3 regions of the Kineococcus esterisolvens genome follow, and region 3 is predicted to be linked to each of the others. Evidence: riboswitches for the same ligand, from Rfam matches in the RefSeq annotation. Region 3 holds a riboswitch; each other region holds the start of a gene.
The links. Region 3 has a riboswitch for S-adenosylmethionine ahead of ACRYR8_RS01180 (rhodanese-like domain-containing protein). Riboswitches for the same ligand answer to the same signal wherever they lie in the genome.
Positions count from the first base shown of each region.

Region 1: it holds a riboswitch for S-adenosylmethionine, as region 3 does, so the genes downstream of both, ACRYR8_RS01875 (MFS transporter) here and ACRYR8_RS01180 (rhodanese-like domain-containing protein) in region 3, are expected to answer to the same signal.
Region 2: it holds a riboswitch for S-adenosylmethionine, as region 3 does, so the genes downstream of both, ACRYR8_RS00475 (sulfite exporter TauE/SafE family protein) here and ACRYR8_RS01180 (rhodanese-like domain-containing protein) in region 3, are expected to answer to the same signal.

Region 1 covers NZ_JBJLRI010000003.1:11,605-21,233, reverse strand. The annotation lists gene ACRYR8_RS01890 (FAD-dependent oxidoreductase) at 1-1,197, shown strand, start outside; gene ACRYR8_RS01885 (electron transfer flavoprotein subunit beta/FixA family protein) at 1,198-2,007, shown strand; gene ACRYR8_RS01880 (electron transfer flavoprotein subunit alpha/FixB family protein) at 2,004-2,975, shown strand; SAM riboswitch class I at 3,023-3,111, shown strand; gene ACRYR8_RS01875 (MFS transporter) at 3,117-4,466, shown strand; gene ACRYR8_RS01870 (LLM class flavin-dependent oxidoreductase) at 4,463-5,836, shown strand; gene htpX (zinc metalloprotease HtpX) at 5,951-6,838, shown strand; gene ACRYR8_RS01860 (alpha/beta hydrolase family protein) at 6,858-7,784, opposite strand; gene ACRYR8_RS01855 (YajQ family cyclic di-GMP-binding protein) at 7,781-8,272, opposite strand; tRNA gene ACRYR8_RS01850 (tRNA-Tyr) at 8,372-8,453, shown strand; tRNA gene ACRYR8_RS01845 (tRNA-Thr) at 8,537-8,608, shown strand; tRNA gene ACRYR8_RS01840 (tRNA-Met) at 8,641-8,713, shown strand; gene rpmG (50S ribosomal protein L33) at 8,865-9,032, shown strand; gene ACRYR8_RS01830 (FAS1-like dehydratase domain-containing protein) at 9,052-9,513, shown strand; gene ACRYR8_RS01825 (MaoC/PaaZ C-terminal domain-containing protein) at 9,510-9,629, shown strand, end outside.
Region 2 covers NZ_JBJLRI010000001.1:96,372-106,000, forward strand. The annotation lists gene ACRYR8_RS00430 (IclR family transcriptional regulator domain-containing protein) at 1-177, shown strand, start outside; gene ACRYR8_RS00435 (Gfo/Idh/MocA family protein) at 244-1,311, shown strand; gene ACRYR8_RS00440 (ThuA domain-containing protein) at 1,308-2,066, shown strand; gene ACRYR8_RS00445 (fluoride efflux transporter FluC) at 2,111-2,476, opposite strand; gene ACRYR8_RS00450 (fluoride efflux transporter FluC) at 2,473-2,919, opposite strand; gene ACRYR8_RS00455 (putative quinol monooxygenase) at 3,060-3,350, shown strand; gene metE (5-methyltetrahydropteroyltriglutamate--homocysteine S-methyltransferase) at 3,432-5,807, opposite strand; gene ACRYR8_RS00465 (methylenetetrahydrofolate reductase) at 5,804-6,790, opposite strand; SAM riboswitch class I at 6,846-6,938, opposite strand; gene fdxA (ferredoxin) at 6,998-7,324, opposite strand; gene ACRYR8_RS00475 (sulfite exporter TauE/SafE family protein) at 7,321-8,226, opposite strand; SAM riboswitch class IV at 8,258-8,373, opposite strand; gene ACRYR8_RS00480 (nitrite/sulfite reductase) at 8,638-9,629, shown strand, end outside.
Region 3 covers NZ_JBJLRI010000002.1:27,425-37,053, forward strand. The annotation lists tRNA gene ACRYR8_RS01165 (tRNA-Ile) at 99-172, opposite strand; gene ACRYR8_RS01170 (cobalamin-independent methionine synthase II family protein) at 223-1,455, opposite strand; gene ACRYR8_RS01175 (O-succinylhomoserine sulfhydrylase) at 1,482-2,681, opposite strand; gene ACRYR8_RS01180 (rhodanese-like domain-containing protein) at 2,678-3,097, opposite strand; SAM riboswitch class I at 3,105-3,191, opposite strand; gene ACRYR8_RS01185 (HNH endonuclease family protein) at 3,293-3,979, opposite strand; tRNA gene ACRYR8_RS01190 (tRNA-Asn) at 4,055-4,127, opposite strand; gene dnaG (DNA primase) at 4,209-6,125, opposite strand; gene ACRYR8_RS01200 (O-acetylhomoserine aminocarboxypropyltransferase/cysteine synthase family protein) at 6,293-7,552, shown strand; gene ACRYR8_RS01205 (CoA-binding protein) at 7,549-8,160, shown strand; gene ACRYR8_RS01210 (DUF4190 domain-containing protein) at 8,237-9,025, shown strand; gene ACRYR8_RS01215 (deoxyguanosinetriphosphate triphosphohydrolase) at 9,070-9,629, opposite strand, start outside.

The DNA of each region.
Region 1 (9,629 bases), on a different contig from region 3:
GCGCTGGAGAAGGTCCTGGGCCGCGGCGACATCCGCCTGCTCACGAACGTGACCTTCGGCACGGACGTCACGCTGGAGGAGATGCAGCGCCACTACGACGCGGTGGTGTTCTCCACCGGTGCCATCGAGGACGCCCCGCTGAGGGTCCCGGGCGTGGACCTGCCGGAGAGCTACGGCGCCGCCGACTTCGTCTCCTGGTACGACGGGCACCCGGACTACCCGCGCGAGTGGCCCCTGGAGGCCCCCAGCGTCGCCGTCCTGGGTGCCGGCAACGTCGCGCTCGACGTGGCGCGCATGCTCGCCAAGCACGCGGACGACCTGCTGCCCACCGAGATCCCGGACAACGTCTACCAGGGCCTGAAGGCCTCGAAGGTCACCGACGTGCACGTCTTCGCCCGCCGCGGCCCGGCGCAGGCGAAGTTCTCCCCGCTGGAGCTGCGCGAGCTGGGCCACGTGCCCGACGTCGACGTCCTGGTCGACCCGGAGGACTTCGAGTTCGACGAGGGCTCGATGGCCGCCATCGACAAGTCGAACCAGACCAAGCAGGTCGTGAAGACCCTCACGGACTGGACGCTGAAGGAGGGCGACGGCACCGCCTCCCGGCGCATCCACCTGCACTTCCTGCACGCCCCCGTGGAGATCGTCGGCACCGACGGCCACGTCAGCGCGCTGCGCACCGAGCGCACCCGGCTGACGGGCGACGGCACGGTCGAGGGCACCGGCGACGTGCGCACCTGGGACGTGCAGGCCGTCTACCGCGCGGTGGGCTACTTCGGTTCCCCGCTGCCGGGCGTGCCGTTCGACGAGCTCAAGGGCGTCATCTCCAACCACGAGGGCCGCGTGCTGAGTCCCGAGGGCGAGCACCTGCCCGGCGTCTACTGCACCGGCTGGATCAAGCGCGGCCCCGTCGGCCTCATCGGGCACACCAAGTCCGACGCCTCCGAGACGGTCCGCCACCTCGTCTCCGACGCGGCGTCCTTCACGCCCGCTCCCGAGGCGGACCCGCAGGCCGTGCTGGACCTGCTGACCGGCAAGGGCGTGGACGTGCTGACGTGGAACGACTGGGAGCTCCTGGACGCCTACGAGCGGGCGCTGGGTGCGCCGCACGGGCGCGAGCGCGTCAAGGTCGTCTCCCGCGAGGACATGATCCGGTACTCGCGCGAGGTGCTCGCCGAGGCCGCCGCCCGGGAGGCCTGAGTGCGCGTCGTCGTCTGCGTCAAGCACGTCCCCGACGTCCAGTCGGCCCGCTCCTTCCGCGAGGACGGGCTGCTGGCCCGAGGCGGCGAGGACGACACCCTCAACGAGCTCGACGAGGACGCCCTGGAGGCCGCGCTGCGCCTCGTCGAGGCGCAGCCGGTCGCCGAGGGGGAGCAGCCCCACGAGGTGACCGTCCTGACCGCCGGTCCCGCGGCGGCCGTGGAGGCGCTGCGCCGCGGGCTGGCGATGGGCGCCACCGGTGCGGTGCACGTGCGCGACGACGCGATCGCCGGCTCGGACGCGATCGCCACCGCCCGGGTCCTGGCGGCGGCCGTGCGGCACCTGCACGCCGAGCGGCCCGTCGACGTGGTCGTGGCCGGCATGGCGGGCCTGGACGGGCTCACCTCGCTGGTGCCCGCGGCCCTGGCCGCGCTGCTGGACTGGCCGCAGCTCACCCTCGCCGACGAGATCACCGTCGAGGGCGGCACCGTGCGGGTGCGCCGGGAGACCTCCACCGACGTCGAGGTGCTCAGCGCCCCCGCGCCGGCGGTGCTGTCGGTGACCGACCAGGCGTTCCGCGCCCGCTTCCCCGACTTCAGGGGCATCCTCGCCGCGCGCAAGAAGCCGGTCGCGGTGCTCTCGCTGGCCGACCTCGGCGTCGACCCCGCCACCGTCGGGCTCGACGGCTCCGCCACGCGCGTCCTGGAGGCCGCACCGCGCCCCGAGCGCGGCGACCGCGTGCTGGTGACCGGCGGCGCCGAGACGGTGCCGGCCCTCGTGGACTACCTGGTGCGGAAGGGTTTCGCGTGAACCTCCTCGTCCTGCTCGACCACGGCGACGGGCGGCTGCGCCCCACCGCCCTGGAGCTGCTGACCCTGGCCCGCGACGTGCCGGGCGCGCGGGTGCACGCCGTGTGGGTCGGCGCGGCCCCGGGCGAGGAGGCGCGCGCCGCCGTCGCCGCGCACGGTGCCGCCGTGCTGCACCACGTCCTCGTCGAGGGTGCCGACGACCGCCTCACCGCCTCCGTCGTGGACGCCCTCGAGGCCGTGCGCGCCGAGGTGGACGCCCCGCTGCTGCTGGTCGCGTCCACCTTCGAGGGCAAGGAGGTCGCCGCCCGCCTGGCCGGGCGCACCGGCGCGGGCGTCGTCACCGGCGCCGGTGCCCTCGAGCTCGGCGCCGACGGCCGCTTCGTCGCCGGCAAGACCGTCCTGGCCGGCACCTGGACCACCCGCTGCGCCGTCACCGCCCCCTTCGGGGTCGTGGCGCTGGCCCCGAACGCCGTGCAGGCCGCCCCGGTGGACGGCGCCGGTGCCCTGGACGTCGTGGAGCACCGCGTGGCCGCCTCCGCCGCGGCCCGCGCGGTCACCGTCCACTCCCGCGAGCCCCGGCCCACCTCCGACCGCCCGGCGCTGGCCGAGGCGGAGGTCGTCGTCGTCGGCGGTCGCGGCGTGGAGGGCGACTTCTCGCTCGTGGAGGAGCTCGCCGACGTCCTCGGCGGCGCCGTGGGCGCCACCCGCGTGGCCACCGACGAGGGCTGGATCGGGCACGAGGCCCAGGTCGGGCAGACCGGCGTCACCATCAGCCCGCGCCTGTACGTCGGCGCGGGCGTCTCCGGCGCGGTGCACCACCGCGGCGGGATGGCCGCCTCGGTGACCGTCGTGGCCGTCAACAGCGACCCCGACGCGCCGATCTTCGAGTTCGCCGACTACGGGATCGTCGGCGACCTCACCGAGGTCCTGCCCGCGCTGAGCGACGAGATCCGCCGCCGCCGCTCCTGAACCGCGCTGGTTTGCGCGCGGGCGTCGTCGTGCCCTAGGTTTCCGGACGACCATCCAGAGCGGCCGAGAGACCTGGCTCGACGACGCCGCAGCAACCACCCCTCGGGGAAGGTGCTTCCGCCAGGACCGATGGGAGTCCCGGTGAGCTCTGCCCGTGTCCTCGTGCCCTCGAACGTCGACGAGCGCGTCCTGCGCCGTCGCGCTGCGCTCGGCAGCTTCGTCGGCACCACGATCGAGTGGTACGACTACTACCTCTACGGCACGGCGGCCGCCCTGGTGTTCGCCCCGCTGTTCTTCCCGCAGGTCGACGGCGCCGTGGGCGTCATCGCCGCCTTCGCCACCTACGCGGTGGGTTTCGTGGCGCGGCCGCTGGGCGGTGCGGTCGCCGGGCACCTCGGGGACCGTCTGGGGCGCAAGAAGGTCCTGGTCGCCTCCCTGCTGCTGATGGGCGCCTCGACGGCCCTCATCGGCCTGCTGCCCACGTACGCCTCGATCGGCGTCGCGGCACCCGTGCTCCTCGTGACCGCCCGCCTGCTGCAGGGGTTCTCCGCCGGCGGCGAGTGGGGCGGCGCGGTGCTGCTGGCGGTCGAGCACGCCCCGCCGGGACGCCGCGGCCTGTTCGGGGCCGTGCCGCAGATGGGGTCGGCGGCCGGGATGGTGCTGGCGAGCGGGGGTTTCTGGCTGACCCGGACCCTCACCACGCCCGAGCAGTTCCTGTCCTGGGGCTGGCGGGTGCCGTTCCTGGCCAGCGCCGTGCTCGTCGTCGTCGGCCTGGTCATCCGCCTGAAGGTGGCCGACTCGCCGGTGTTCGCCGAGTTGCGGCGCGAGGGCGCCGTCGCCCGCCGCCCGGTCGTCGACGTGCTGCGCGAGGACGCCCGGGGCGTGCTGCTGACCACCGGGATGCGGCTGGGCCAGAACGGCGGGTACGTCCTGTACACGGTGTTCGCCCTGAACTACCTCACCGAGCAGGTCCGCGACGACGGCGGGGACGTCGGCCTGCTCGCCGTGCTCGTCGCCTCGGTGCTGAGCCTGGCCGCCACTCCGCTGTGGGGACTGGCCTCCGACCGGTTCGGCCGCCGCCCGGTGTACCTGTTCGGCGCGGTGCTCACCGCGGTCTTCACGGTGCCGGCGTTCTGGCTGCTGGACACCGGCTCGACGTTGCTGATCGTCGGCGCCGTCGTCGTCGCCGTCAACCTCGGCCACGACAGCATGTACGGCTCGCAGGGCGCGTTCTTCGCCGAGCAGTTCCCCGCCCGCACCCGCTACAGCGGCGCCTCGCTGGGTTACTCCATCGGCGCGGTCCTCGGTGGTGGGCTGACCCCGCTGATCGCCGCGTCGCTGCTGGCCCTGGGCGGCGGCTCGCCCTGGCTGGTCGCCGGGTACCTCAGCCTGCTGGCGGTGCTGACCGCCCTCTCGGCCGCCGCGTCCCCGGAGACCGCCCACCGCCCCCTGGACGCCACCGTCCCGACCCCGGAGAACTCCACCCCGTGAGCACCGCACCGCTGCGCTTGAACGCCTTCGCCATGGCCTGCGTCGGCCACCAGGCCGCCGGGTTGTGGGCGCGTCCGGAGGACCGCAGCGCCGAGTACCGCACCCTCCGGTACTGGACCGACCTGGCGCAGCTGCTGGAGCGCGGGGGTTTCGACGCGCTGTTCCTGGCCGACGTCCTGGGCGTGTACGACGTGCACGGCGGCTCGCGCGACGCGGCGGTGCGCGCCGCCGCGCAGGTCCCCGTCAACGACCCCCTCATGGCGGTCTCGGCGATGGCGGCGGTCACCGGGCAGCTGGGTTTCGGGCTCACCGTCACCACGACGTACGAGCAGCCCTACGCCCTGGCCCGCCGGCTGACGACCCTTGACCACCTCACGGGTGGCCGGGTCGCGTGGAACGTCGTGACCGGCTACCTGGACTCCGCCGCCCGGAACCTCGGCTTCGACCGGCAGGTCCCGCACGACGAGCGCTACGACGTCGCCGAGGAGTACCTGGAGGTCTGCTACAAGCTCTGGGAGGGCTCCTGGGAGGACGGCGCGGTCGTGCGCGACGCCGAGCGCGGCGTGTACGCCGACCCGGCGAAGGTCCACGACATCGGCCACCACGGCCGCTGGTTCGACGTCCCCGGGGCGTTCCTGTGCGAGCCGTCCCCGCAGCGCACCCCGGTGGTCTTCCAGGCGGGGTCGTCCCCGCGGGGGCAGGAGTTCGCCGCCCGGCACGCCGAGTGCGTGTTCGTCATCGGCCCCACGGCCGCGCACGTTCGCCGCAGCGTGGACTCGCTGCGCGAGCGCATCGAGCGCGCCGGTCGCGACCCGCGCTCGGTGAGCGTGTACGCGGGCCTGACCGCCGTGGTGCGCCCCTCCGACGCGGAGGCCGCAGCGCTGCTGGCCGACTACCGCGAGCACGCCAGCCGTGAGGCGGCGCTGGCGCTGTTCGGCGGCTGGACCGGTGTGGACCTCGCCGGCGCGGCGCCGGGGGAGCCGCTGCAGCACGTCACCACCGACGCGAACCGCTCCGCGCTGTCCGCGTTCACCAGCGACCCCGACCGCACCTGGACGGTGCAGGACCTGGCGGAGTTCGTGGCGGTCGGCGGCCGCGGGCCCGTCCTGGCCGGTTCCCCGGTCACGGTGGCCGATGCCCTGGAGGAGTTCGCCGACGAGTCCGGCGTCGACGGCTTCAACCTCATGTACGCCACGATGCCAGGCACGTTCGCCGACGTCGTGGACCACCTGGTGCCCGAGCTGCGCCGCCGCGGGCGCGCCGCCCCGCCGTCCGCGCCGGGGACCACGCTGCGCGAGCGGCTGGGCTCGGGGGACGGCCCGCGCCTGGCCGCCGCGCACCCCGGCGCCGCGCACCGGCGCTCCGCCTGACCCCTCCCGCACGGCACCCGGACGCAGCAGCGGTGCCGGGCGGGGCGGAACGTCCGCCCCGCCCGGTGCGTTCACCCCCTGCCGGACGTGGACTGGGGAGGACGAGAGCGCCGCATGCACCGTCACTACAACGGCCTGAAGACCGCGGTCCTCTTCGGGGCGATCTGGGCGGTCCTGCTCCTCATCGGGGGGCTGCTGGCGTCCGCGTTCCGCTCACCCGGCCTCGTGCTGGTCTTCGCCCTGGTCGGGGTGGGCACCACCGCCTACGGCTACTGGAACTCCGACCGGATCGCGATCCGCGCGATGCGTGCCCGCCCCGTGTCGGAGGCCGAGCAGCCGGGCATGTACCGGATCGTGCGGGAGCTGTCCACGCGGGCCCACCAGCCGATGCCGCGGTTGTACGTCTCGCCGACGATGGCGCCGAACGCCTTCGCCACCGGCCGGAGCCCCGCGCACGCCGCGGTCTGCTGCACCGAGGGGATCCTGCAGCTGCTGGACGAGCGGGAGCTGCGGGGGGTGCTGGGGCACGAGCTGATGCACGTGCACAACCGGGACATCCTGACCTCCTCGGTCGCCGGCGCGCTGGCCGGCGTCATCACCTCCATTGCCCAGTTCGCCCAGTTCGGTGCCTTCTTCGGTGCCGCGGGCGGGCGCGACGGCGAGGGTCGGGGCAACCCGCTGGCGGTGCTGCTGCTGTCGCTGGTGGCGCCGCTGGCCGCGAGCGTCATCCAGCTGGCCATCTCGCGCACCCGCGAGTACGACGCCGACGAGGACGGCGCCAAGCTCACCGGTGACCCCCTGGCGCTGGCGTCGGCGCTGCGCAAGCTGGAGCTGGGCACGCGGGAGCTGCCGCTGCCGCCCGAGCGTGAACTCGTCAACACCAGCCACATGATGATCGCCAACCCGTTCCGGGGTCAGGGCTTCAGCCGCCTGTTCTCCACCCACCCGCCGATGGCCGAGCGCATCGCGCGCCTGGAGGCGCTGGCCGGCTACCGCCGCTGAACCCGGCGGCCCACCGGGCTCAGCCCAGGACGTCCTCCACCCAGCCGCGCACCAGCTGCCAGGACCCGCCGTCCGGGTCGACGGCGTCCTCGTGCCCCACCCCGTCGAAGAGCTCCAGGCGCACGTCGTCCCCGGCGGCGGCCGCCGCGTCGGCGAAGGCCTGCGCCTGCTGGTGCGGCACCGTCTCGTCCGCCGTGCCGTGCGCGACGAGCAGCGGGACCCCCAGGGGGACCAGGCGCGCGGGGTCGCCCACCGCGTAGTGCTCGTCCACCCGGTCGCGCGAGCCGCCGAAGACGTTGCGGACGTTCGGGTCGCCGTCCTCGCCCCCGAGGGCGGTGGGGTTGAGCACCCCCGACACGGACGCCGCGAACGCGGGGGACAGGAGCGGACCGGCGCCCGGCGCGCCGGCGGGCAGGCGGTGCCGTGCGGCGGCCCACACGGCCAGGTGCCCGCCCGCGGAGTGCCCCAGCACCAGCGCGCGCTGCGCGGGCAGCCGCTGCTCCCGCAGCACGCGCGCACCCTGGTCCACAGCGGTCGCCAGGTCGGTGAAGGTGCTCGTCCAGCCCCCGCCGTCACCCACGCCGCGGTAGTCGGCGTTCAGCACCGGCCAGCCGCGCCGGACCAGGTCCGCCACGAGCGGGTTGACGCCGCGGCGGTCCACCTCCGCGCGCCAGGCGCCGCCGTGGACCAGCACCACGAGCGCGTCGCGCCGCTCACCGCGCGGCAGCCACAGGTCGGCGACCTGGCGGGGGTGGGAGCCGTAGCGCTGCTCGGTGCGCTGGGCCTCCTCCAGCCCCTCGGGGACGGGCGCCCGCGCGTCGTCCGCCGCGGGCGGTGCGGCGCTGCTGCTCGTCGGCGCGGGCGCGGTCCCACCGCCGGAGCAGGCCGTGAGCGTCACGCCCGCGGCGCCGGCCAGCACGGCGCGGCGCGCGGGGCCCCGGCTCACCGGTAGTTGACGAACTGCAGGGCGACGTCGAGGTCGGCGCCCTTGAGCAGCGCGATGACCTCCTGCAGGTCGTCGCGGCTCTTGGAGCTGACGCGCAGCTCGTCGCCGGTGACCTGCGTCTTGACGCCCTTCAGCCCGCTGTCGCGCACGATCTTGCCGATCTTCTTGGCGACGTCCTGCTCGAGGCCCTCCTTGAGGGTGGCGGTGATCCGGTACTCCTTGCCGGAGGCGGCCGGCTCGGAGGTGTCCAGCGCCTTGAGGGAGACGCCCCGCTTGACGAGCTTGGTCTCCAGCACGTCGAGCACGGCCTTCACGCGGTCCTCCGAGTTGGCGACCATGAGGATCGACTCGCCGCTCCAGCGCACCGAGGCGTCGGTGCCCTTGAAGTCGTAGCGCTGGGAGATCTCCTTGGCCGCCTGGTTCAGGGCGTTGTCCACCTCCTGGCGGTCGACCTTGCTGACGACGTCGAACGAGGACTCGCTGGCCACGTGTGCTGTTCCCTCCGGGGTGCGGGTGCGCGCGGCCGGTTCGTCCCGGCCGCCAGACCTTGCTATCCTCTCACTCGCACCTGGTCCTCCAGGCGCACTGGCGGGTTGCCCGAGCGGCCAAAGGGAGCGGATTGTAAATCCGCCGGCATTGCCTTCGTTGGTTCGAATCCATCACCCGCCACGTCGCGAGCGCGACCCGGGCCCGGCAACGGGCTCGGGTCGCGGCGTGTAGGCTCGTCCTCACGTCGTGCGAGCGGCGAGCAGGCCCCGATAGCTCAGTGGTAGAGCACTTCCTTGGTAAGGAAGAGGTCTCGAGTTCAATCCTCGATCGGGGCTCTCAGCACCGCGGGTCGCCCCCGCCGGTGCGCGGCGGAGTAGCTCAGTTGGTAGAGCAAGCGGCTCATAATCGCTGTGTCGTCGGTTCAAGTCCGGCCTCCGCTACGGACACCGCACTCCAGTTCGAGCGGCCGCCCCTGGACGGGGTGGCCGCTCGTGCTGCGTGGTGGCCCGTGCGCTCGGTCACGTACCCTGGGACGCGATCGCGGCGCTCCGTCGCCCGCACGACCCCAGACGCAGGAAGAGGCAATCCGCCGTGGCCAAGACCACCGACGTCCGCCCCAAGATCACCATGGCTTGCACGGAGTGCAAGGAGCGGAACTACATCACCAAGAAGAACCGGCGCAACGACCCCGACCGGCTCGACCTGGCGAAGTTCTGCCCGCGCTGCGGCAAGAAGACCACGCACCGCGAGACCCGCTGATCCGGACCCGATCGCCGAAGTGACGTCCGTCACCGTCGACGAGTCCTTCCAGGGGCGGGTCTACCCCGCCTCCGGGGCCACCGTCGTGACCGCCGACGCGGTCCGGGCCTTCGCCCGGGCCGTGCGGGCGGTCCACCCCGCGCACCACGACGACGCCGCCGCGCGGTCCCTGGGCCACGCCGGCGTCGTGGCGCCGCCCACGTTCGCCGTCACGCTCGCCCAGCGGGCCGACGCCCAGTTCGTGACCGACCCGGCGGCCGGCATCGACTACTCCCGCGTCGTACACGGGGAGCAGTCCTTCACGCACCACCGTCCCGTCGTGGCCGGTGACGAGCTGACCGCCGAGCTGCACGTGGACCGCGTGCGCGTGGTGCGCGGCAACGCCATGGTCACCACCCGCACCGAGCTCCGGCTGACGGACGGCACCCCCGTCTGCACGGCCGTCTCCACCCTCGTCGTGCGCGCCCCGGAGGAGCAGTGAGCACCGTCCGCTTCGAGGACGTCCAGGTCGGTGACGTCCTGCCGGCGGCCCGGCACGAGGTGACCCGCGAGGACCTGCGCGCCTACGCCGAGGCCTCCGGCGACCGCAACGCCATC
Region 2 (9,629 bases), on a different contig from region 3:
CTGGAGGACGGGGTGCGCTCGCTGGCGGTGCCGCTGCACCGCCGGGGGGCCGTGGTCGCCGCGGTGAACGTGTCGGTGCCGGCGAGCCGGTTCAGCACCGCGCAGATGCGCCGGGACCTGCTGCCGCGGCTGCGCACGTGCGCCCGCGCCGTGGAGGACGACCTGACCCGCGGCTGACCCCGCGGGCAGGCCCCCGGTCGCGGCCCGTCGCGGGGGCGGGGGCGCTGGTGTAGCTTCGCGACCGTGGTCGACGCCGACACGACGAGCTCCCCGCGCACCCGCCTGCTCCACGTGGGCCTGGGGGGCTGGGGCCTGGACTGGGAACGCAACGCGATCCCCCCGGTGGGCGAGGTGGAGCGCGTCGGTGTCGTCGACGCGCACGAGCCGACCCTGCGGGGCGCGCAGCGGGTGCTCGGCCTGCCGGACCGGGCGTGCTTCACTTCGCTGAGCCGGGCCCTCGAGGCCGTGGCCGCCGACGGCGTCCTGGTGACCGCACCGGTGGCGCTGCACGTGCCGATCGCGCTGGAGGCGCTGGAGGCCGGTCTGCACGTCCTGGTCGAGAAGCCCTTCGCCGGCACGCTCGCCGAGGCCCGCACGGCCGTCGAGCGCGCCGAGGACCTCGGGCTCGTGCTGCAGGTGAGCCAGAACTACCGGTTCTACCCGGCCCCGCGCGCGGTGCGGGAACTGGTCGCGGACGGCGCGATCGGCGACCTGTCGGTCGTGCACGTCGACTTCCGCCGCTGGGCGAACGACGCCCCGGTCGGGACGAACCGGCACTACTCGTTCCCGCACCCGCTGCTGTTCGACATGGCCATCCACCACTTCGACCTGCTGCGGATGGTCACGGGCCGCGAAGCCGTGCGCGTGTACGCGAGGGTCACCGACCCGCCGTGGAGCAGGTTCGCCGAGGAGGCCTCGGCCGTCCTGACGATCGAGATGGCCGGCGGTCTGGTGGCCAGCTACCGCGGCAGCTGGGTCAGCCGCGGCCCGCAGACCGCGTGGGACGGCGAGTGGGCCCTGGAGGGCGAGCACGGGCGCATCACCTTCACCGGCCGGTCCGGGCAGGGCCCGGCGGACGACGTCGTGATGATCAGCCGGGGCGGCGCCGAGCCGCAGGAGGTCGAACTGCCGACGATGGACCTGTGGGGGCGTTCGGCGGGCCTGCAGCAGTTCCACCGGGCCGTGCAGGGCGGACCGGCGCCGGACGTGACGGGCCGCTCGAACCTGGGCAGCCTCGCCGTGGCCGAGGCGGCTGCGCGTTCGGTGCGGTCCGGCCGGGTGGAGGACGTGGAACGGGGGGAGGCGCTGTGAACGGCACCGAACGGGCGCTGCGGGTGCTCGTGTGGAACGAGGGTGTCCACGAGGCGAACCGCAACCCGCCGGACATCGGCGAGTACTACCCCGACGGCATCCACGGCGCGATCGCGGCCGGGTTGCGGCGCCTGCTGCCGCACGCGCAGGTGTCCACCGCGACCCTGGCCGAGCCCGAGCACGGGCTGAGCGCCGAGGTGCTCGCGCGCACCGACGTGCTGCTGTGGTGGGGTCACGCCGCCCACGGTGAGGTCGCCGACGACGTCGTCGAGCGGGTCCGGCAGCACGTCCTGGGCGGGATGGGGCTGCTGGTCCTGCACTCCGGGCACTTCTCGAAGATCTTCACCCGGCTGCTGGGGACGACGTGCTCACTGGCCTGGCGCAACGAGGGCGAGCGCGAGCTCGTCTGGAACGTCAAACCCTCGCACCCCATCGCCCGCGGCGTCCCCAGCCCCATCGTCATCGACCGGCAGGAGACGTACGGGGAGCTGTTCGACATCCCCGACCCCGACGACCTGCTGTTCATCAGCTCCTTCGCCGGCGGGGAGGTGTTCCGCTCGGGCGTGACGTTCACCCGCGGGCGCGGGCGCATCTTCTACTTCAGCCCCGGCGACCAGGAGTACCCCGTCTACCACCACCCGCACGTCCAGCAGGTCCTGGCCAACGGCGTGCGCTGGGCCGCGCCGGAGGACGGCGAGCGCCGCGTGCCCGAGGTCTCCCACCCCGCCCGGGAGTGGTTCACCGACGGGTCCTGACTCCCCCGCCGCACCGGGGTCCGAGCCGGGGTCCAGGCCGGGGTTCAGGCCAGTGTCACGGCGAGCCCGGCGGCCGCCGCGAGGGTGCTCGCCACGATCGTCGCGCCGGCGTGGGCGACGGCGGCCGCGGGGCGTCCCTGCCGCAGCAGGCCGAGCGTCTCGAAGCAGGCCGTGCTGAAGGTGGTGTAGCTGCCGCAGAACCCGGTGCCGAGCACCGTGCCCAGCGGGCCCGGTGCGCCGTGCGCGAGGACGAGGCCGGTGAGCAGGCCCAGCAGCAGGCTGCCGGTGACGTTGACGACCAGGATCGCCCGGGTGGGGCGGTGCGGCCAGCGGCGTTTGAGCGCCCCGTCCACGCCGTAGCGGGCCAGCGCCCCGGCGGCGGCCGCCACGGCGAGCGCGAGCAGCGTCACGCGCCCTCCCCCGGCCGCGGCACCAGCCGGGCGGCCAGCACCACGCCGAGCCCGCACAGCGCCACCCCGGTCACCACGGACACCAGCGGGTACGCCACCGCCAGGGCCGTCGACCCCTCTCGGGCGAGCAGGTCCGTCTCCACCGCGAGCGTGCTGCAGGTGGTGAAGCTGCCCAGCAGGCCCGTGCCCGCGCCCAGCCGCACCAGGTGCCGGCGGCCGGTGTCGGGGCCGCGCCGGGCCAGCGCCTCCAGCAGCAGGCCGAGGGCGAAGCAGCCGAGCAGGTTCACCACGGTGGTCCCGACCGGCCAGCCGCGCGCCGGGGTGGGCAGCGCGGACGTGAGGGCGTACCGGGCCAGCGCACCCAGGACGCCGCCGGCCGCGACCGCGCCGCGCGCGCCCCAGCGCGTCCGGGACGCTGAGGCGGGTGCCGGCGGGGTGCTCACGGTGGGGCAGGCTAGGGCACCGGTCGCAGCGGGGGGGAGGAGCCGGGTGGCCGGGGTCGACGTGGTGGGCGGGGCGCACGGCAGGATGCGTTGCGCCGGCCGGCCCGGCACCGCTGAGGAAACCGACGACGGAGGTCCCCGTGTTCGCCATCGCAGTCCGCTTCGACCTGCCCGACGAGGGGGCCGCTGCCGCGTTCGACGACCTCGTCGCCCGGACCGTCCCGGGGATCCTCGCCGAGGAACCGGGGACCCTCACCTACGTCCCGCACCGGGTCGAGGGCGAACCGCTGGCCCGGCTGTTCTACGAGGAGTACACCGACCGGGACGCGCACGCCGCGCACGAGGCGCGCCCGGCGACGGCGGAGTTCCTGCGACGGGTGCGTGAGCTCGTGACGTCGGTGCGCGCGGAGCTCCTGTCCCCCCTCCGCTGACGCCGCTCGCGACGGGCCCCCGCCGTCCCGCTCCGGGAGCGGCGACGGCCCGTCGCCCGGCGCGTCGGCCGGCCGGGACCGTCAGCCGGCCGGGACGGCGGCGCCCAGTTCGGCGCGCACCGCCACGGCCGCCGCGACGAGGTTCCGCAGCGCGGGGACCGTCTCGGCGTACCCGCGGGTCTTCAGCCCGCAGTCCGGGTTCACCCACACCTGCCGCGCGGGCAGCGACGCCACGGCCAGGCGCAGCAGCTCGGCGACCTCCTCGCTGCTGGGCACGCGCGGGGAGTGGATGTCGTAGACGCCCGGGCCGATGCCGCGGGCGAACCCGGCGCGGGCGACGTCCGGCAGGACCTCCATGCGCGAGCGGGCCGCCTCGATGCTCGTCACGTCGGCGTCGAGGCGGTCGATGGCGTCGATGACCTCGCCGAACTCCGAGTAGCACAGGTGGGTGTGGATCTGCGTGGCGTCCGCGGCGCCGGCGGTCGCCAGGCGGAACGCGGCCACCGACCAGTCCAGGTAGGCGGGCTGGTCCGCGCGGCGCAGCGGCAGCAGCTCGCGCAGCGCAGGCTCGTCCACCTGCACGACGCCGATGCCCGCGGCCTCCAGGTCGGCGACCTCGTCGCGCAGGGCGAGCGCCACCTGGCGGGCGGTGTCGGCCAGGGGCTGGTCGTCGCGCACGAACGACCAGGCCAGGATCGTCACCGGGCCGGTGAGCATCCCCTTGACCGGCTTGGCCGTGCGGGAAGCGGCGTGCGCGCTCCACGGGACGGTGATCGGCGCGGGCCGGGTCACGTCGCCCCACAGGATCGGCGGGCGCACGCACCGCGAACCGTACGACTGGACCCAGCCGTTGCGGGTCACCGCGAAGCCCTCGAGGTTCTCGGCGAAGTACTGCACCATGTCGTTGCGCTCGGGCTCGCCGTGCACGACGACGTCCAGACCCAGCTCCTCCTGGAGCGCCACCACGCGGTCGATCTCGGCACGCAGGAACTCCTCGTACTGCTCCTGGGTGAGCCGCCCCGCGGTGCGGGCAGCGCGCGCGGCGCGGATCTCCCCGGTCTGCGGGAACGAGCCGATGGTGGTGGTGGGCAGCTGCGGCAGGGCGAGCGCCTCGTCCTGCGCGGCACGCCGCACCGCGTAGTCGCTGCGGTGCAGCGCGTCCTCGTCCATGCCGTCGAGGCGTTCGCGCACCTCGGGGCGCACCACACCGGGGGCGGCGAGACGGTCGGCGCGCGCCGCCGAGCTGGCCGCGAAGGTGCCCGGGCCAGCGCCCGGGTGGTGCAGCGCCTCCCCCAGCAGCACGACCTCGGCGACCTTCTGGTCCGCGAACGCGAGCCAGCCGCGCAGCCGCTCGTCCAGGTCGGGCTCGTCGGTGACGTCGTGCGGGACGTGCAGCAGGGAGGTGGACGTTCCGGCGACGACCGTGCCCGCCAGCGGGACCAGCGCCTGCAGCTGCGCCAGGGCGGGCTCCAGGTCGGCGCGCCAGACGTTGTGGCCGTCGACGACCCCGGCGACGACGGTCTTGCCGTCCAGGCCGGGGACCGGCCCGGCGGGGGCGGACCCGCGCACCAGGTCCAGCGCGAGCCCGTCCACCGCCGTGGCGGCCAGCGTCCCCAGGTGCTCGCCCAGGTCGCCGTAGGGGGCGGCCACCAGCAGGCGCGGGCGCGCGGGTGCCGCCGACGGGGCGGTGAGCAGGGTGTCGTAGGCGGTGCGCACGAGGTCCGCGAGGTCGTCGACGCCCTCGGTGGCGGAGTCGCTGACGAGGGCGGGCTCGTCCAGCTGCACCCACGCGGCCCCGGCGGCGGCGTGGGCGGCCAGCAGCTCCGCGTACACCGGCAGCAGGTCGCCCAGGCGGTCGATCGGCGCGAACCCCTCGGGACTGCCGTCGGCGGGCTTGGCCAGCAGCAGGAACGTGACCGGGCCCACGAGGACGGGCCGGGTGAGGAAGCCGTCGGCCAGCGCCTCGGAGAACTCCCGCACGCCCCGGTCGTCGGCGAAGCGGAACTCCGTGTCCGGCCCGATCTCGGGGACGAGGTAGTGGTAGTTCGTGTCGAACCACTTCGTCATCTCCAGCGGTGCGTCCGCCCCGCGGCCGCGGGCGATCGTGGAGAGGCCGGCCAGGTCGACCCGCCCGTCGGCGCCCACGACGTCGGCGAAGCGCGGCGGCACCGCTCCCACGGCGATCGCCGCGTCCAGCACCTGGTCGTAGGCGGAGAACGCCGACGGGATGGAGGCGTCGTGGGCGTGCAGGCCCAGGTCGTTCAGGCGGCGCACGGTGCGCGCCCGCACCGCGGCCAGCGCGCGCTCGGTGGCGGTGACGTCGGCGCGCCCGGCCCACAGCGCCTCCAGCGCCTTCTTCGACTCCCGGCGCGGGCCGATGCGGGGGTAGCCGAGGACGGTGGCCGACCAGGCGGGCACGTCGGTGCCGGGAACTGCGGTGCGGGGTTCGGTGCTCATCGGGATCCTCCAGCCGCGAGGGCGGCGTCGTGGGGAACCGCGGATGCCTGCGGCCGTCCGGCCGAGCTCGGGACCGTCGGGGTCCCGGCGCCGAGGTGCACACCCTCGAGCAGGTCCAGCGCCGCGGGCGCTGCGTTGAACGTGTAGAGGTGCAGGCCGGGGGCGCCGGCGTGCAGCAGGTCGCGAGCCAGCGCCCGCCCGAAGCGGGTGCCGGCGCGCTCGCGCGCGGTGTCCCCGTGCTCAGCGGCCGACTCCAGCAGCGCCAGCAGCTCCCGGGGCGGGGCGACCCCCGTGAGCTGCTGCAGCCGCAGCAACCGCGCCGGGTCGGTGGTGGGGATGATCCCCGGCAGCAGCGGCAGGGTGATGCCCGCGGCGCGGGCCCGGCCGGTGAAGTCGGCGTACTCGCGGGCGGAGTAGCAGACCTGGGTGATGGCGAAGGAGGCTCCCGCGTCCTGCTTGGCGCGCAGCGCCTGCAGGTCGCCGGCGCGCCGCGAGGAGGGGAAGGCGGCCACCGCGACGCTCAGCGGGAGGACGGCGGCGCCGGCCCGGACGCGGTGGTGCCGGTCGGCGACGTGCACCAGCTCCACCAGGTCGCAGGCGCGCCGCACGGCGTCGTCGGGGACCGGCTCGGTGATCCGCCCGGAGGGCGGGTCCCCGCGCACGGCGAGCACGTCGCGCACACCCGCGGCGAAGAACTCCTCGGCCAGGTCCACGACCTGCCGGCGGGTGGCCCCGACGCAGGTCAGGTGCGCCACGGCCACCGCCCGGGTCTCCCGGCGCAGGTGGCGCAGCAGCTCGCAGCCGGCGTCGCGGGTGCCGCCACCCGCGCCGTGGGTGACCGAGAAGAAGTCCGGGCCCGTGGCGGCCAGGCGGGAGACGGTGCCGTGCAGGGCGTCACGGGCCGCCGGTGAGCGCGGCGGGAACAACTCGAAGCTCAGGGTCGGCCGCCCGGCGGCGCCGGCGACCAGTGCGCCGACGGTCACCGGCGCGCGCGGTGCTCGGCGGGGCGGGAGGTGGGGCGGTGGGTGGACATCGTCGACTCCATCGACCTGGCGGAAGCACCCGCTCCCGGGGACCGGGGGGTTGCTGCGGCGTCGTCGAGCCAGGACTCTCGGCCGCTCTGGATGGGGTGGCGGTGCTGGTGGTGCCGTGGTGCTGGTGGTGCCGGTGTTCGCCTGGTGCCGGGGCGCTCAGTGCCCCTCGCCCTGCGGCGGCAGCGCGCTGACCACCGGGTGGTCAGCGGCGATCAGGCCCATCTTCGCCGCACCACCGGGCGAGCCGACGGTGTCGAAGAACTCCACGTTGGCCGCGGTGAACGCCGACCACTGCTCGGGCACGTCGTCCTCGTAGTAGATCGCCTCCACCGGGCACACCGGCTCGCACGCCCCGCAGTCGACGCACTCGTCGGGGTGGATGTACAGCGAACGCTCGCCCTCGTAGATGCAGTCGACAGGGCACTCCTCGATGCAGGCCTTGTCCTTCACGTCCACGCAGGGCTGGGCGATGACGTACGTCACTGCGCGCCGCTCCTCTCGCTCTCGGGGGTGGGGCTGGTGATGCGCCGACGGTGGCGGCGCACCGAGTGGGCGACGCCGACGGCGCCGGCGGTCAGGACGAGCGCGTACACGACCCAGCGGACCGCGTCGGGGGCGGCGACGGCGTCGCTGCGCAGCAGCGTCCGGGCGTTGGTGAGCACGATGACGGCGCCGACGGCGGCACCCAGCACCTGCGGCGGTGCGTGCCGCACCAGCCAGGCCGCGATCGGCGCGGCGATCAGCCCACCGGCCAACAGCGCCAGGACCCACGTCCAGGCGATGCCCTGCGAACCGAGGCCCACGAGGAACCCCGCGCTGGCGGCGACGGCGACCAGGAACTCGCTGGTGTCCACCGAGCCGATCACCTTGCGGGGTTCCAGCCGGCCGGAGGCGAGCAGTGCCGGGGTGCCCACCGGCCCCCAGCCGCCGCCCCCGGTCGCGTCGACGAAGCCGGCCACCAGCCCCAGCGGGGCGAGGAACCGGCGTCGCAGCGGCCGGTGCAGGGAACGCTCGTCGAAGCGGGCGACGGCCGATCGCAGCAGCACGTAGACGCCCAGCAGCAGCAGCAGGGTGCTGATCACCGGGGCGGCCACCTCCATCGGCAGCGACGACAGGACCGTCGCGCCCGCGAACGCGCCCACCGCCCCGGGGACGCCGACGCGCACCACGACGCGCCAGTCGACGTTGCCGAAGCGCCAGTGCGCCGCACCGGAGGCCAGGGTCGTGCCGATCTCGGCCAGGTGCACCGTCGCGGACGCGGCCGCGGGACTGGCGCCGACGACGAGCAGCAGCGTCGTGGAGGTGACCCCGTAGGCCATGCCGAGGGATCCGTCGACCAGCTGGGCCAGCAGGCCGACGACAGCGAGCAGGGCGAACTTGTGCACGAGCGGTCCATCCGTCGTCCGTGGACCCGAGGGTCCGCGCTTGCCGGACGCCGAGCGGCGAACGGCCAGGTCCTCACCCGGAGCACCCCGCCGCGAAAGGAGGGTTGCCGACCAGCGAGCCGGGGCTTCGCGCTGGCACTCGTGACCGCTGCTGACGGTAGAGGACCCTCGACCGCCGGTCAACACCCCGGTGGTGCGCGCGGCGCGCGGGCCGGCGGACGTGTTGGAGTTCCCGCGCTCGTGCCCTAACGTGGTCACGTGGTCCAGCCCTCTGCCGTGCGCCTGATCTCGCGCCGGTACGTCGACCTCATGCGGCTGCAGAGCGCCTACGCCTGCCGCTCCGGTCGCTCGCTGCAGCCCACCAGCTGAGGGTCTCCTCACGAGGAGCACCCGTCTCCCCCGTGAGGTTCCATGACACCCGAAGCCAGTCCCACCGCCACCCCGCAGACCGTCCCGCCGCCACCCCGCCGTGCACCGCGAGCCCCCCGCCCCGGCGGGAACGGGCAGTGGCGCGTGGACGGCACGGCACCGCTGAACCACAACGAGGAGTTCAAGGCGGCCGACAGCGGGCTGAACGTCCGCGAGCGCATCGAGCAGGTGTACGCGAGGGAGGGTTTCTCCTCCATCGCCTCAGACGACCTCAACGGCCGGTTCCGCTGGTGGGGCCTGTACACGCAGCGGCGCCCCGGCATCGACGGCGGGCGCACCGCGCAGTTGTCCGCCCAGGAGCTGTCCGACGAGTTCTTCATGCTGCGCGTGCGGATCGACGGGGGTTCCCTGACGACCGAGCAGCTGCGGGTGGTGGGCGAGATCTCCACGCTGTTCGCGCGGGACACCGCCGACATCACCGACCGGCAGAACGTCCAGCTGCACTGGGTCCGCGTCGAGGACGTCCCGGAGATCTGGCGGCGGCTGGAGGCGGTGGGGCTGCAGACCACCGAGGCGTGCGGCGACACCCCCCGCGTGGTGCTGGGCAGCCCGGTCGCCGGCATCGCCCGCGACGAGGTCATCGACCCCACCCCCGTCATCACCGAGATCGTGGACCGGTTCATCGGCGACCCGGAACTGGCGAACCTGCCCCGCAAGTTCAAGACCGCCGTGACCGGCCACCCCAGCCAGGACGTCGTCCACGAGATCAACGACATCTCCCTCGTGGGGGTGGTCCACCCCGAGCTCGGCGCCGGCTACGACCTGTGGGTCGGCGGCGGCCTGTCCACCAGCGCGCACCTCGCCCAGCGCCTGGGGGCCTTCGTCGCCCCGGACGAGGCGGCGGAGGTGTGGCACGGCGTCGTCAGCATCTTCCGCGACTACGGCTACCGCCGGCTGCGCAACAAGGCCCGCCTCAAGTACCTGGTGGCCGACTGGGGGCCGGAGCGCTTCCGCCGGGTGCTGGAGGAGGAGTA
Region 3 (9,629 bases):
TGCCCCCTCAAGGCCTCCCCCCGGGCCGAAGCCGTCGCACGCGCGGAGGGCGCTGCGCCCCAGCAGCACCGGCGGCGACCGGTCGCAGGTCCGCGAGGTGGGGCGGGTGGGGCTCGAACCCACGACCGAGGAATTATGAGTTCCCTGCTCTGACCGGCTGAGCTACCGCCCCGTGCGGGTCGTCCCCGCACGGGGAGACTACCCGGTGCGGCCGCGCGCCCCTCAGCCGAACAGGCGCTCGCTCGCGATCCGCGCCCCTTCGCTCAGCGCGGCGAGCTTGGCGACGGCGATCTGCGGGTGGATCCGGCCGCCGAGGCCGCAGTCGGTGGAGGCGATGACGTTCTCCGGGCCGACGACGGAGGCGAACCGCTCGATGCGGTCAGCGACGAGCTCGGGGTGCTCCACCACGTTCGTGGCGTGGCCGACGACGCCGGGCACGATCTTCTTGCCGGCCGGGAGTCCCAGGTCCTTCCACACCTTCCACTCGTGCTCGTGGCGGACGTTGGCCGCCTCGAACGAGTAGGAACCGGCGTTGATCTCCAGCATGAGGTCGGCGATGTGCCGGAACTCGATGTCGGTGGTGTGCGGGCCGTGCCAGCTGCCCCAGCACAGGTGGAAGCGGACCTGCTCGGCCGGCAGGTCGCGGATGGCGTGGTTGAGGGCCTCGACGCGGACCTTCGTGAACGCGCGGTAGTCCTCCACGCCGGGCTCGGGGTTGATCTGGTCCCAGTTCTCCGCGATGGAGGGGTCGTCGATCTGCAGCACCAGGCCGGCGTCGACGACGGCGCGGTACTCCTCGCGCATCACCTCCGCCCAGGCCCAGATGTGCTCCTCGTCGGTGGCGTAGTACCGGTTGGAGATGCGTGCGCCGCTGCCGGGCGACAGGGAGGTGATGAACCCCTGGCTGCGCTCGAGCCCGGCCGCGTCCAGGCCGGCGACGAGGTTGGCGACGTCGGAGGCGATGGCCTCCTGGCCCACGTAGCGCAGCGGGCCGGTGGTGGCGGGGAAGGCCGTGGCGGTCTTGCCCGTCGAGATCCCCGACGTGGGGTCGGTGTAGGCCTCGTGGAACAGCTGCCAGTCGCGGCGGTCCGGGAAGCTGGTCAGCTGCACCCTCCCCGGCTCGGAACGCACGGTGGGCTGGCTGAAGATGTCCTCGCCCGTCACCTCCAGGCCGGCCACCCGCTGGAAGGAGTAGGACCACCAGGCGCCGTAGTCCACCGTGCTCGTCATGGCCTTGCCGTACTCGCCGTCACCGACGAGCGTGATGCCGAGGTCGCGCTGGCGGCGCACGAGGTCGACGACGGCGTCGGTGAGCAGCGCCTCGAACTCGGGGGTGCGCTGGAGGGTCAGGCCGTCCTCGGCGAGCTCGCGGGCGTCGTTGGCGGCGATGAGCTCGGGGGTGCGCGGGAGGCTGCCTGCGTGGCTGACCTCGATGCGGCGGGGCGTGCTGGTCACGGGTGCTCCGTTCGTGGGGTCGGTCGTCAGCCGCGCAGTGCGCGGTCGAGGTCGTCGAGCAGGTCCTCGGGGTCCTCCAGGCCCACCGACAGCCGCAGCACGCCGTCGGACAGGCCGATGGCGGCGCGACCCTGCTCGCCGAGGCGGCGGTGCGTCGTGGTGGCGGGGTGGGTCGCGAGGGACTTCGCGTCACCGAGGTTGTTGGAGATGTCGATGGTGCGCAGCGCGTCGAGCACCTCGAAGGCGCGTTCCTTGCCCCGCCCGGCGGGGGCGTCGAGCTCGAACGTGACGACGGTGCCGCCCAGTTCCATCTGGCGCTTCGCGAGGTCGAACTGCGGGTGCGAGGGCAGCAGCGGGTAGCGCACCCAGCGCACGCCGGGGCCGACCTCGAGGTGCTCGGCGATGCGCAGCGCGGTGGCAGCGGAGTGCCGCACCCGCAGGCCGAGGGTCTCCAGGCCCTTGGCGAGCGTCCACGCGTTGAACGGGCTCAGGGTGGGCCCGGTGTGCCGGGTCAGCTCCTGGAGGCGGCCCCCGACGAACTCCGCGGTGCCCAGGACGGCGCCGCCCATCACGCGCCCCTGGCCGTCGATGTGCTTGGTCGCGGAGTACACGACGACGTCGGCGCCGAACTGCAGCGGCCGCTGGCCCACCGGGCTGGCGAAGGCGTTGTCCACCACCACGACCGCGCCGGCCGCGTGGGCGAGATCCGCGACCGCCTCGATGTCCACGAGGGTCTGCATGGGGTTCGCCGGGGTCTCGAAGAACACCGCCTGCGCGGGCGTGGCCAGGGCCCGCTCCCACTGCGCGAGGTCCTCGCCGTCGACGAACTCCGTCGTCACGCCCCAGCGGGGCAGGATCTCGTCGAGGATGACGTAGCAGGAGCCGAACAGGCTGCGGGCGGCCACGACCCGGTCGCCGGCACCCAGCAACGCCCCCAGGGCGTAGAACACCGCGGACATGCCGCTGGCCAGTCCGTAGCACGCCTCGGCGCCCTCCAGCAGCCGCAGCCGCTCGGTGAACACCGAGACCGTGGGGTTCCCGTAGCGGGAGTAGACGTAGCGGTCGACCTCACCGGTGAACGCGGCCTCGGCGGCAGCGGCGGAGTCGTAGACGTACCCGGACGTCAGGTACATCGCCTCGGAGGTCTCCTCGAAACCCGAGCGGGCCAGGCCGCCGCGCACGGCGGTGGTGTCGGGGCGCCAGGGGCGCGGTCGCTGCTCGTTCACGACTGCCTCCACGGCAGGCCCTGCGCGCGCCAGCCGGCGCCGCCGCGGTGCCCGTGCTCGTCCAGGTCTCCCTCGAAGCCGTCGAGGACGTTGTAGCTGGGGCCGATGCCGGCGGCCGTGGCGGCCTCGGCGGCGGCGACGGACCGCTTGCCCGAGCGGCACAGGAACACCACCGGGCCGCGGTGGCCCGGCTCGACGCCCGCGCGCGCCAGCTCCGCGAGGAACCTCGCACCGGGCGCGTCCTGCTCCACCGGCAACCACGAGGCGAAGATCGGCGACCTGCCCAGCTCGGCGGTGTCGGGCACCCCGACGTACGTCCACTCCGCCTCGGTGCGGACGTCCACGAGGACGGCGTCGCCGTCGTCGCGCAGCAGCTCGAACGCCTCACGCGCCGTGAGGTCGCCGGAGTAGGTCAACAGAACCCTCCCATCGGTCCCGGCATGAGCACCCTCCCGAGGGGGGTTGCTGCGGCGTCGTCGAGCCAGGTCTCTCGGCCGCTCTGGATGGTCCGATCAGCGTAGGGCATCGGCGGAGGTGCGCGGGCCCCCTCGCCGGTGCGCCGCACCGGGCCCCACCGGTCCGCACCGGGCGGCTGCGGCCGCCCGGCCGTCTCAGGGACCGGGCAGCTCCTGCCCGGGGCAGCCGGCGAGGACGTCGGCCATCGCCTCGCCCTCGGCGGGCGTCACCCACAGCCCCCACGCGCTCTTGACGGCGACCTGCCGGGCGACGTACTCGCACTCCCCCACCGGCGGCAGCCACTCGGAGGCGTCGTCGTCGCCCTTGGACTGGTTCAGCGCCCCGTCCACGGCCAGCAGTTCCAGGGGGTCGTTGGCGAAGCGGACGCGCTCGTCGTCGCTGAGCTCCTGCGCGCCGGTGCGCCAGGCGGCGGCGAGCGCGACGACGTGATCGATCTGCACGTCGTCGCTGGTGCCCCGCCCGCGGCGGAAGGCGATCTCGTCCCCGGAGTAGGGGTCCTCCAGCGTGCCGGACAGCACCGTGCAGCCGTCCTCGCCCAGGCGGACCCCGGTCAGGTCCCGCTGCAGGACGTCGTCGCGGGTGCGGCAGCCGTCGGCGTCCACGTCCACCCAGCCGTCGCCGAACAGCTCGCGCTCGTAACCGGTGGAGGGGGCGGCGGCACGCACCTCGAGCGCGGCCAGCGCCTCGGCCGCGTCGCCGGTCGCGGCGCCGGTCCCGGTGGGCGCGCCGCCGGCGAGCGCGCGCCACAGCGCGACGGCCAGCACGACCAGCAGCAGCGGCACGAGGATCGCCGCGGGGGCGCTGGAGCGCCGAGCGGGCACGGCCACCTCCTCCACGGGTCCCCGTGGAGCCGGGGACGACGAAGGGGGCGTGCGTGCGCACGCCCCCTCGAGGAGCTCCCGCAGTTGGACTCGAACCAACAACCTGCCGGTTAACAGCCGGCTGCTCTGCCAATTGAGCTATGCGGGACCACCGCCGGGTGAACCCCCGGCGACAGCACGTCAACCGTACCAGCCCCTCCCGGGTGCCCGCGTCACGGGCCGGGCCCCGTCAGGACCCCTGCGCGCGCTCCTGCCAGGCCCGCCGGGCGGCCTCCAGGCGGAACAGCTCCGAGGAGGCCGCCAGGTACTCCTGCGCCTGCGCCGAGGGGTCCAGCCGCTGCAGGAGCCGCCGCGCGTCGGCGACCGCGCGGGTGGCCGCTTGACCGGCCAGCGCCGCCACCAGCGAGCGGCCCCAGCGCTCCAGCTCCTCCTCGTCGCTGACGGGCAGCTCCGTCACGGCCAGCTCCTGCACCAGCGCCGCGACGGGGCCGTCGGCGTACTCCAGCACCGCCGCCACCCACGCCGGCCCCTGCGGCGCCTCCAGCGGACCGCCCGCGGCGGTGACCGCGTCGTGCACGGCGCGGTGCACGGGTGCGGTGAAGGCGTCGGCGGGCAGTTCGGCGAAGTCCTCGGCGACCACCCACGGCGCCTGCAGCGCGCACGACAGCACCCGCCGCTCCAGCTGCTCGACGACGTCGTCGACCCGCTGGGCCGGCGGGGCGGGGCGGGCGGCGGCCTGCTCGCCGGTCCCGCTGCGGCGGGACGTCCCGCCGTGCCCGTCGCGGCCGCCGTGCCCGTCCCCGGCGTGCCGGCGCACCCGGTCCAGCACGAAGCGCTCGTCGAGGAAGCCCGTCCAGCGGTCCAGGTTGACCGCGTAGCGCTGCCGCAGACCGCGGTCGCGGATCGTCGCGACGATCGGGGCGGCCGCGTCCAGCGCGGCCAGGCGGCCGGCCTCGCTGTCGAGGTCGTAGCGGGAGATCGTCGAGCGGATCGCGAACTCGAACAGCGGCACCCGCCCGGCCACCAGGGCCGCGACGGCCGCGTCACCCGAGGACAGCCGCAGGTCGCACGGGTCCTGCCCCGACGGCTCGACGGCCACGTACGTCTGCGCCGCGAAGCGCTCCTCCAGCTCGAAGGCGCGCAGCGCCGCCTTCTGCCCCGCCGCGTCGCCGTCGAAGGTGAAGACGACCTCCGCGGAGCCGGCGGCGTCCCCGAGCATGCGCTGCACCATGCGGGCGTGCTCCTCGCCGAAGGCGGTGCCGCAGGTGGCGATCGCGGTGGTCACCCCCGCCAGGTGGCACGCCATGACGTCGGTGTAGCCCTCCACGACGACGACCTGCTTGGTGCGGGCGATGTCGCGCTTGGCCAGGTCCAGGCCGTACAGGGCCTGCGACTTCTTGTAGACCGGCGTCTCCGGGGAGTTGAGGTACTTGGCCTCGATGCGGTCGTCGTCGAACAGGCGCCGGGCGCCGAAGGCGACGGTGTGCCCGCTGACGTCGCGGATCGGCCACACCAGGCGGCCGCGGAAGCGGTCGTACAGGCCCCGGCTGCCCTGCCCCGCCAGGCCCGAGGTGGTCAGCTCCTCCTCGGTGAAGCCCTTCGCCCGCAGCCGGCGCAGCAGCGCCTCACCGCCGGGGGGCGCGAAGCCGACGCCGAAGCGGGCCGCCGCCTCGCGGCTGAAGCCGCGCTCGGCCAGGAAGCGGCGGGCCGTCTCGGCGGGCCCGGGCTGCTCGAGCTGCTCGGCGTAGAAGGCCTCCGCCAGCTTGTGCGCCTCCAGCAGCCGCTGGCGCTGCCCCGCTCCCCCGGCGCCGGCCGGGCGGCGGCCCGGGCGGCCGGAGTCGTCGACGTAGCGCAGCTGCACGCCGACGCGCTCGGCGAGGCGCTCCACGGCCTCGGTGAACGTGGTGCCGTCGATGCGCCGGACGAACTCGATGACGTCGCCGCCCTCGCCGCAGCCGAAGCAGTGCCAGCGGCCGACGGCCGGGCGGACGGTGAAGCTGGGGGTGCGCTCCTCGTGGAAGGGGCACAGGCCCTTGAAGGAGCCCACCCCGCCGGGGCGCAGCGTCACCTGCTCGGCGACCACCTCGTCGATGCGGACGCGCTCCTTGACCGCGCGCAGGTCGTCGGGGTCGATCAGGCCTGCCACGCGGCGAGTCTAGGCGCGGACCCGGACACGGCCGGCCCGCGGGCGCGGGTGGCAGGATCGGCCCCGTGAGCAGCGACCATCGACCGGACCGGGACCAGGACGGGCAGCGGGAGGGGCGGGCGCCCGCCGGCGGCAGCGACCGGGCGTGGGGCTTCCGCACCCGCGCCGTGCACGCCGGCGCGGTGCCGGAGCCGACGACGGGCGCGCGGGCCGTGCCGATCTTCCAGACGACCAGCTTCGTGTTCGAGGACGCCGCCGACGCGGCCAACCTCTTCGCGCTGCAGAAGTACGGCAACATCTACAGCCGCATCTCGAACCCGACGGTGGCGGCGCTGGAGGAGCGCATGGCCTCCCTGGAGGGCGGCCTGGGTGCGCTGGCGTGCAGCTCGGGGCAGTCCGCGGAGTTCCTCACCTTCGCGGCCCTGGCCGGCGCCGGCGATCGGATCGTCGCCTCGAACAACCTCTACGGCGGCACCGTCACCCAGCTGGACGTGACGCTGCGCCGCTTCGGGGTGGACACCGTGTTCGTCGAGCCGGAAGCCGACGCGGTGCGTGCCGCGATCACCGAGAACACGCGGTGCGTGTTCACCGAGCTGGTCGCCAACCCCTCCACGGTGGTCGCCGACATCAGGGCCCTGGCCGACGTCGCGCACGAGGCGGGCGTCCCGCTGGTCGTCGACGCCACCACCGCGACGCCCTACCTGTGCCGGCCGATCGAGCACGGCGCGGACATCGTCATCCACTCCGCCACGAAGTTCCTCGGGGGGCACGGCACCACGCTGGGCGGCGTCGTGGTCGACGCCGGCACCTTCCCGTGGGACAACGGCCGGTTCCCCTCGATGACCGAGCCGGTGGCCAGCTACGGCGGACTGTCGTGGTGGGGGAACTTCGCCGAGTACGGGTTCCTCACCAAGCTGCGCAGCGAGCAGCTGCGCGACGTCGGCGCCACCCTGTCGCCGCACTCGGCGTTCCTGCTGCTGATGGGCGTGGAGACGCTGCCGCAGCGCATGCGCGAGCACGTCGCCAACGCCCGCCGCGTGGCGCAGTGGCTCGAGGCCGACGAGCGCGTCAGCTGGGTGCGCTACTCCGGGCTGCCCTCCCACCGCCACTTCGAGCGCGCGCAGCACTACCTGCCGGAGGGCCCCGGCGCGGTGTTCTCGTTCGGGGTCGTGGGCGGTCGCGCAGCCGGCGAGCGGTTCATCGACAACTGCCAGCTGTGCTCGCACCTGGCCAACATCGGCGACGCGCGCACCCTCGTGCTGCACCCGGCCTCCACCACCCACCAGCAGCTGTCGGCCGCGCAGCTGGAGGCGGCGGGCGTGCCGGAGGACCTCATCCGCATCAGCGTCGGGCTGGAGGACGTGGAGGACGTGCTGTGGGACCTGGACCAGGCGCTGACCGCCGCGACGGCGGGGGTGTCGCGGTGAGCGCCGCGGACCCCGGCAGCGGCACCGCCCCCGCGGGTGCCGTCGGCGACACCGGGAGCCTCGCTGCCGACCCGGCTGCGCCCGCGGCACCGGCCACCGGTGCGCAGGACGCCCCGCCCGTGCGCGACGCCGGCGGCTGGACGCCCCCCACCCCGGGCCAGCGGCTGTCGATCCTGCGCCGCAGCAGGACGGTGGCGATCCTGGGCGCCTCGAACAAGCCGTCGCGCGCGTCGTACTTCGTGGGCACCTACCTGCTGGCCAGCTCCGACTTCGAGGTCTGGTTCGTCAACCCGAACGAGCGGGAGGTGCTGGGCCGGCCCGCCTACCCGTCGCTGGCGGAACTGCCCGGCGTGCCCGACATCGTCGACGTGTTCCGCCGTCCCAGCGAGCTGGGCGCCGTGCTGGACGAGACCCTCGCGGTGGGCGCGCCGGTGCTGTGGCTGCAGCTGGGCCTCGCCGACGAGGACGTCGCCCGCCGCGGGCACGAGGCGGGCACGACCGTGGTGGTGAACCGCTGCCTGAAGATCGAGCACGCCCGCTTCCACGGCGGGCTGCACCTCGCGGGCTTCGACACCGGGGTGATCTCCGCACGGCGCCGGGCGCGCTGAGGGTCCCCGGACCGGCCGGCCGGGCGGACCGGAAATCCCCGGCGCGTGAACGGCGGCGTCCCTACGCTGCGCGTTCGTGAACACGCGGGACCGCACCGGTCTGCCCCCACGGCCACCGGCGCTCGTGCAGCGCCCGACGGATCCGCTCGCCGTGGCGGCGTTCGTCCTCGCCCTCGTCGGCGGCTCGGTGCTGTCCGTCGTCCTGGGCGCAGTGGCGCTGTCCCGCACCCGGCGGCACCTCACCGGCGGCCGCGGGCTGGCGGTCGCGGGCGTCGTGCTGGGGTCCCTGGAGGTCCTGGCCGGCCTGGTGGTCGCGGCGGTCGTCGTGGTGACCGGGGTCGGCGTCTCCCTCGCCGCGCGGTCCCCGCGCTCCGCGCCCGCGGCCACGGCACCCGCGGCCACGGCACCCGCTGAACCGGCACCGGCCGATCCCCGGCCCGTGCCCGGTGCCGCGGACCCGGCGGCGCCCGCCGTGCCGCGCGAGGTGCTCATCGACGACCTCGCCGCGGGCGACTGCTTCGACGAGCACGCCGGCAGCCTGGACACCGGGACGGTCCTGGTGGCCGACTGCACCGTCGCGCACGGCGGCGAGGTGATCGCCGTGCACTCGGTGGCGGAGGTGTTCCACGACTTCTTCCCCGGCGACGAGGCCCTGACGGCGGAGGCGGACGCGCGCTGCGGCCCGGCGGTCGGCGAGGCCGCGGCCGGTGCCGGGCTGGGGGACGCCGCCCTGCGCTACAGCTACTACTTCCCGACCGAGCGGGACTGGGACGCCGGCAGCCGGCTCGTGCAGTGCAACCTCGTCGGCGGCAGCGGCGGCTCGCTGACCGGCTCCCTCACCGCGGGCACCCTGTCCGCCTGGTGACGCCCGGACCGCACCCGCTCCAGTCGGGGCGGGCCGGGGTCGGGTCAGGTCAGCCGGGCGTGCCAGGCGAGGGCGGACGCGTCGGTCAGGGAGGCGACCTGGTCGACGACCACGCGCAGCCGCGCGGCGTCGTCGGCCGCCGCGAGGTGGTCCTCGCGGAAGGGCGGTTCGAGCACCTCGCCGCCGCGCTCGACGAGCCGTGCCAGCAGCTCCAGCAGCAGCTCGCGCTGGCGGGCGTAGAACGGCTGGCGCTCCTGGGCGCTCATGACGAAGGTGGCGGCCACCCCCTTGAGCACGGCGACCTCCAGCACCGTCTCGGCGGGCACCTCCACGTCGGCGGCGTAGCGGGTCAGCCGGCCCTCGCCGTGGCGGGCGCGGGTGGCGTCCTGAGCGGCGTTGGCGAAGCGGCCGATGAGCTGGCTGGTCATGTCCTTCAGCGCCGCCAGGTGCCGGCGGCCGCCGAACACCTCGCCGGGGCGCTCCTCGGCCCAGAACGGCAGGCCGGACAGGCGTTCCACCGCGGCGTCGACGGCCTCGTCGGTGGCGTCGGCCAGGTACCAGTCGCGCACCTGGGCCGCGACCCGGGCGCGGGTCTCGCGCCGGC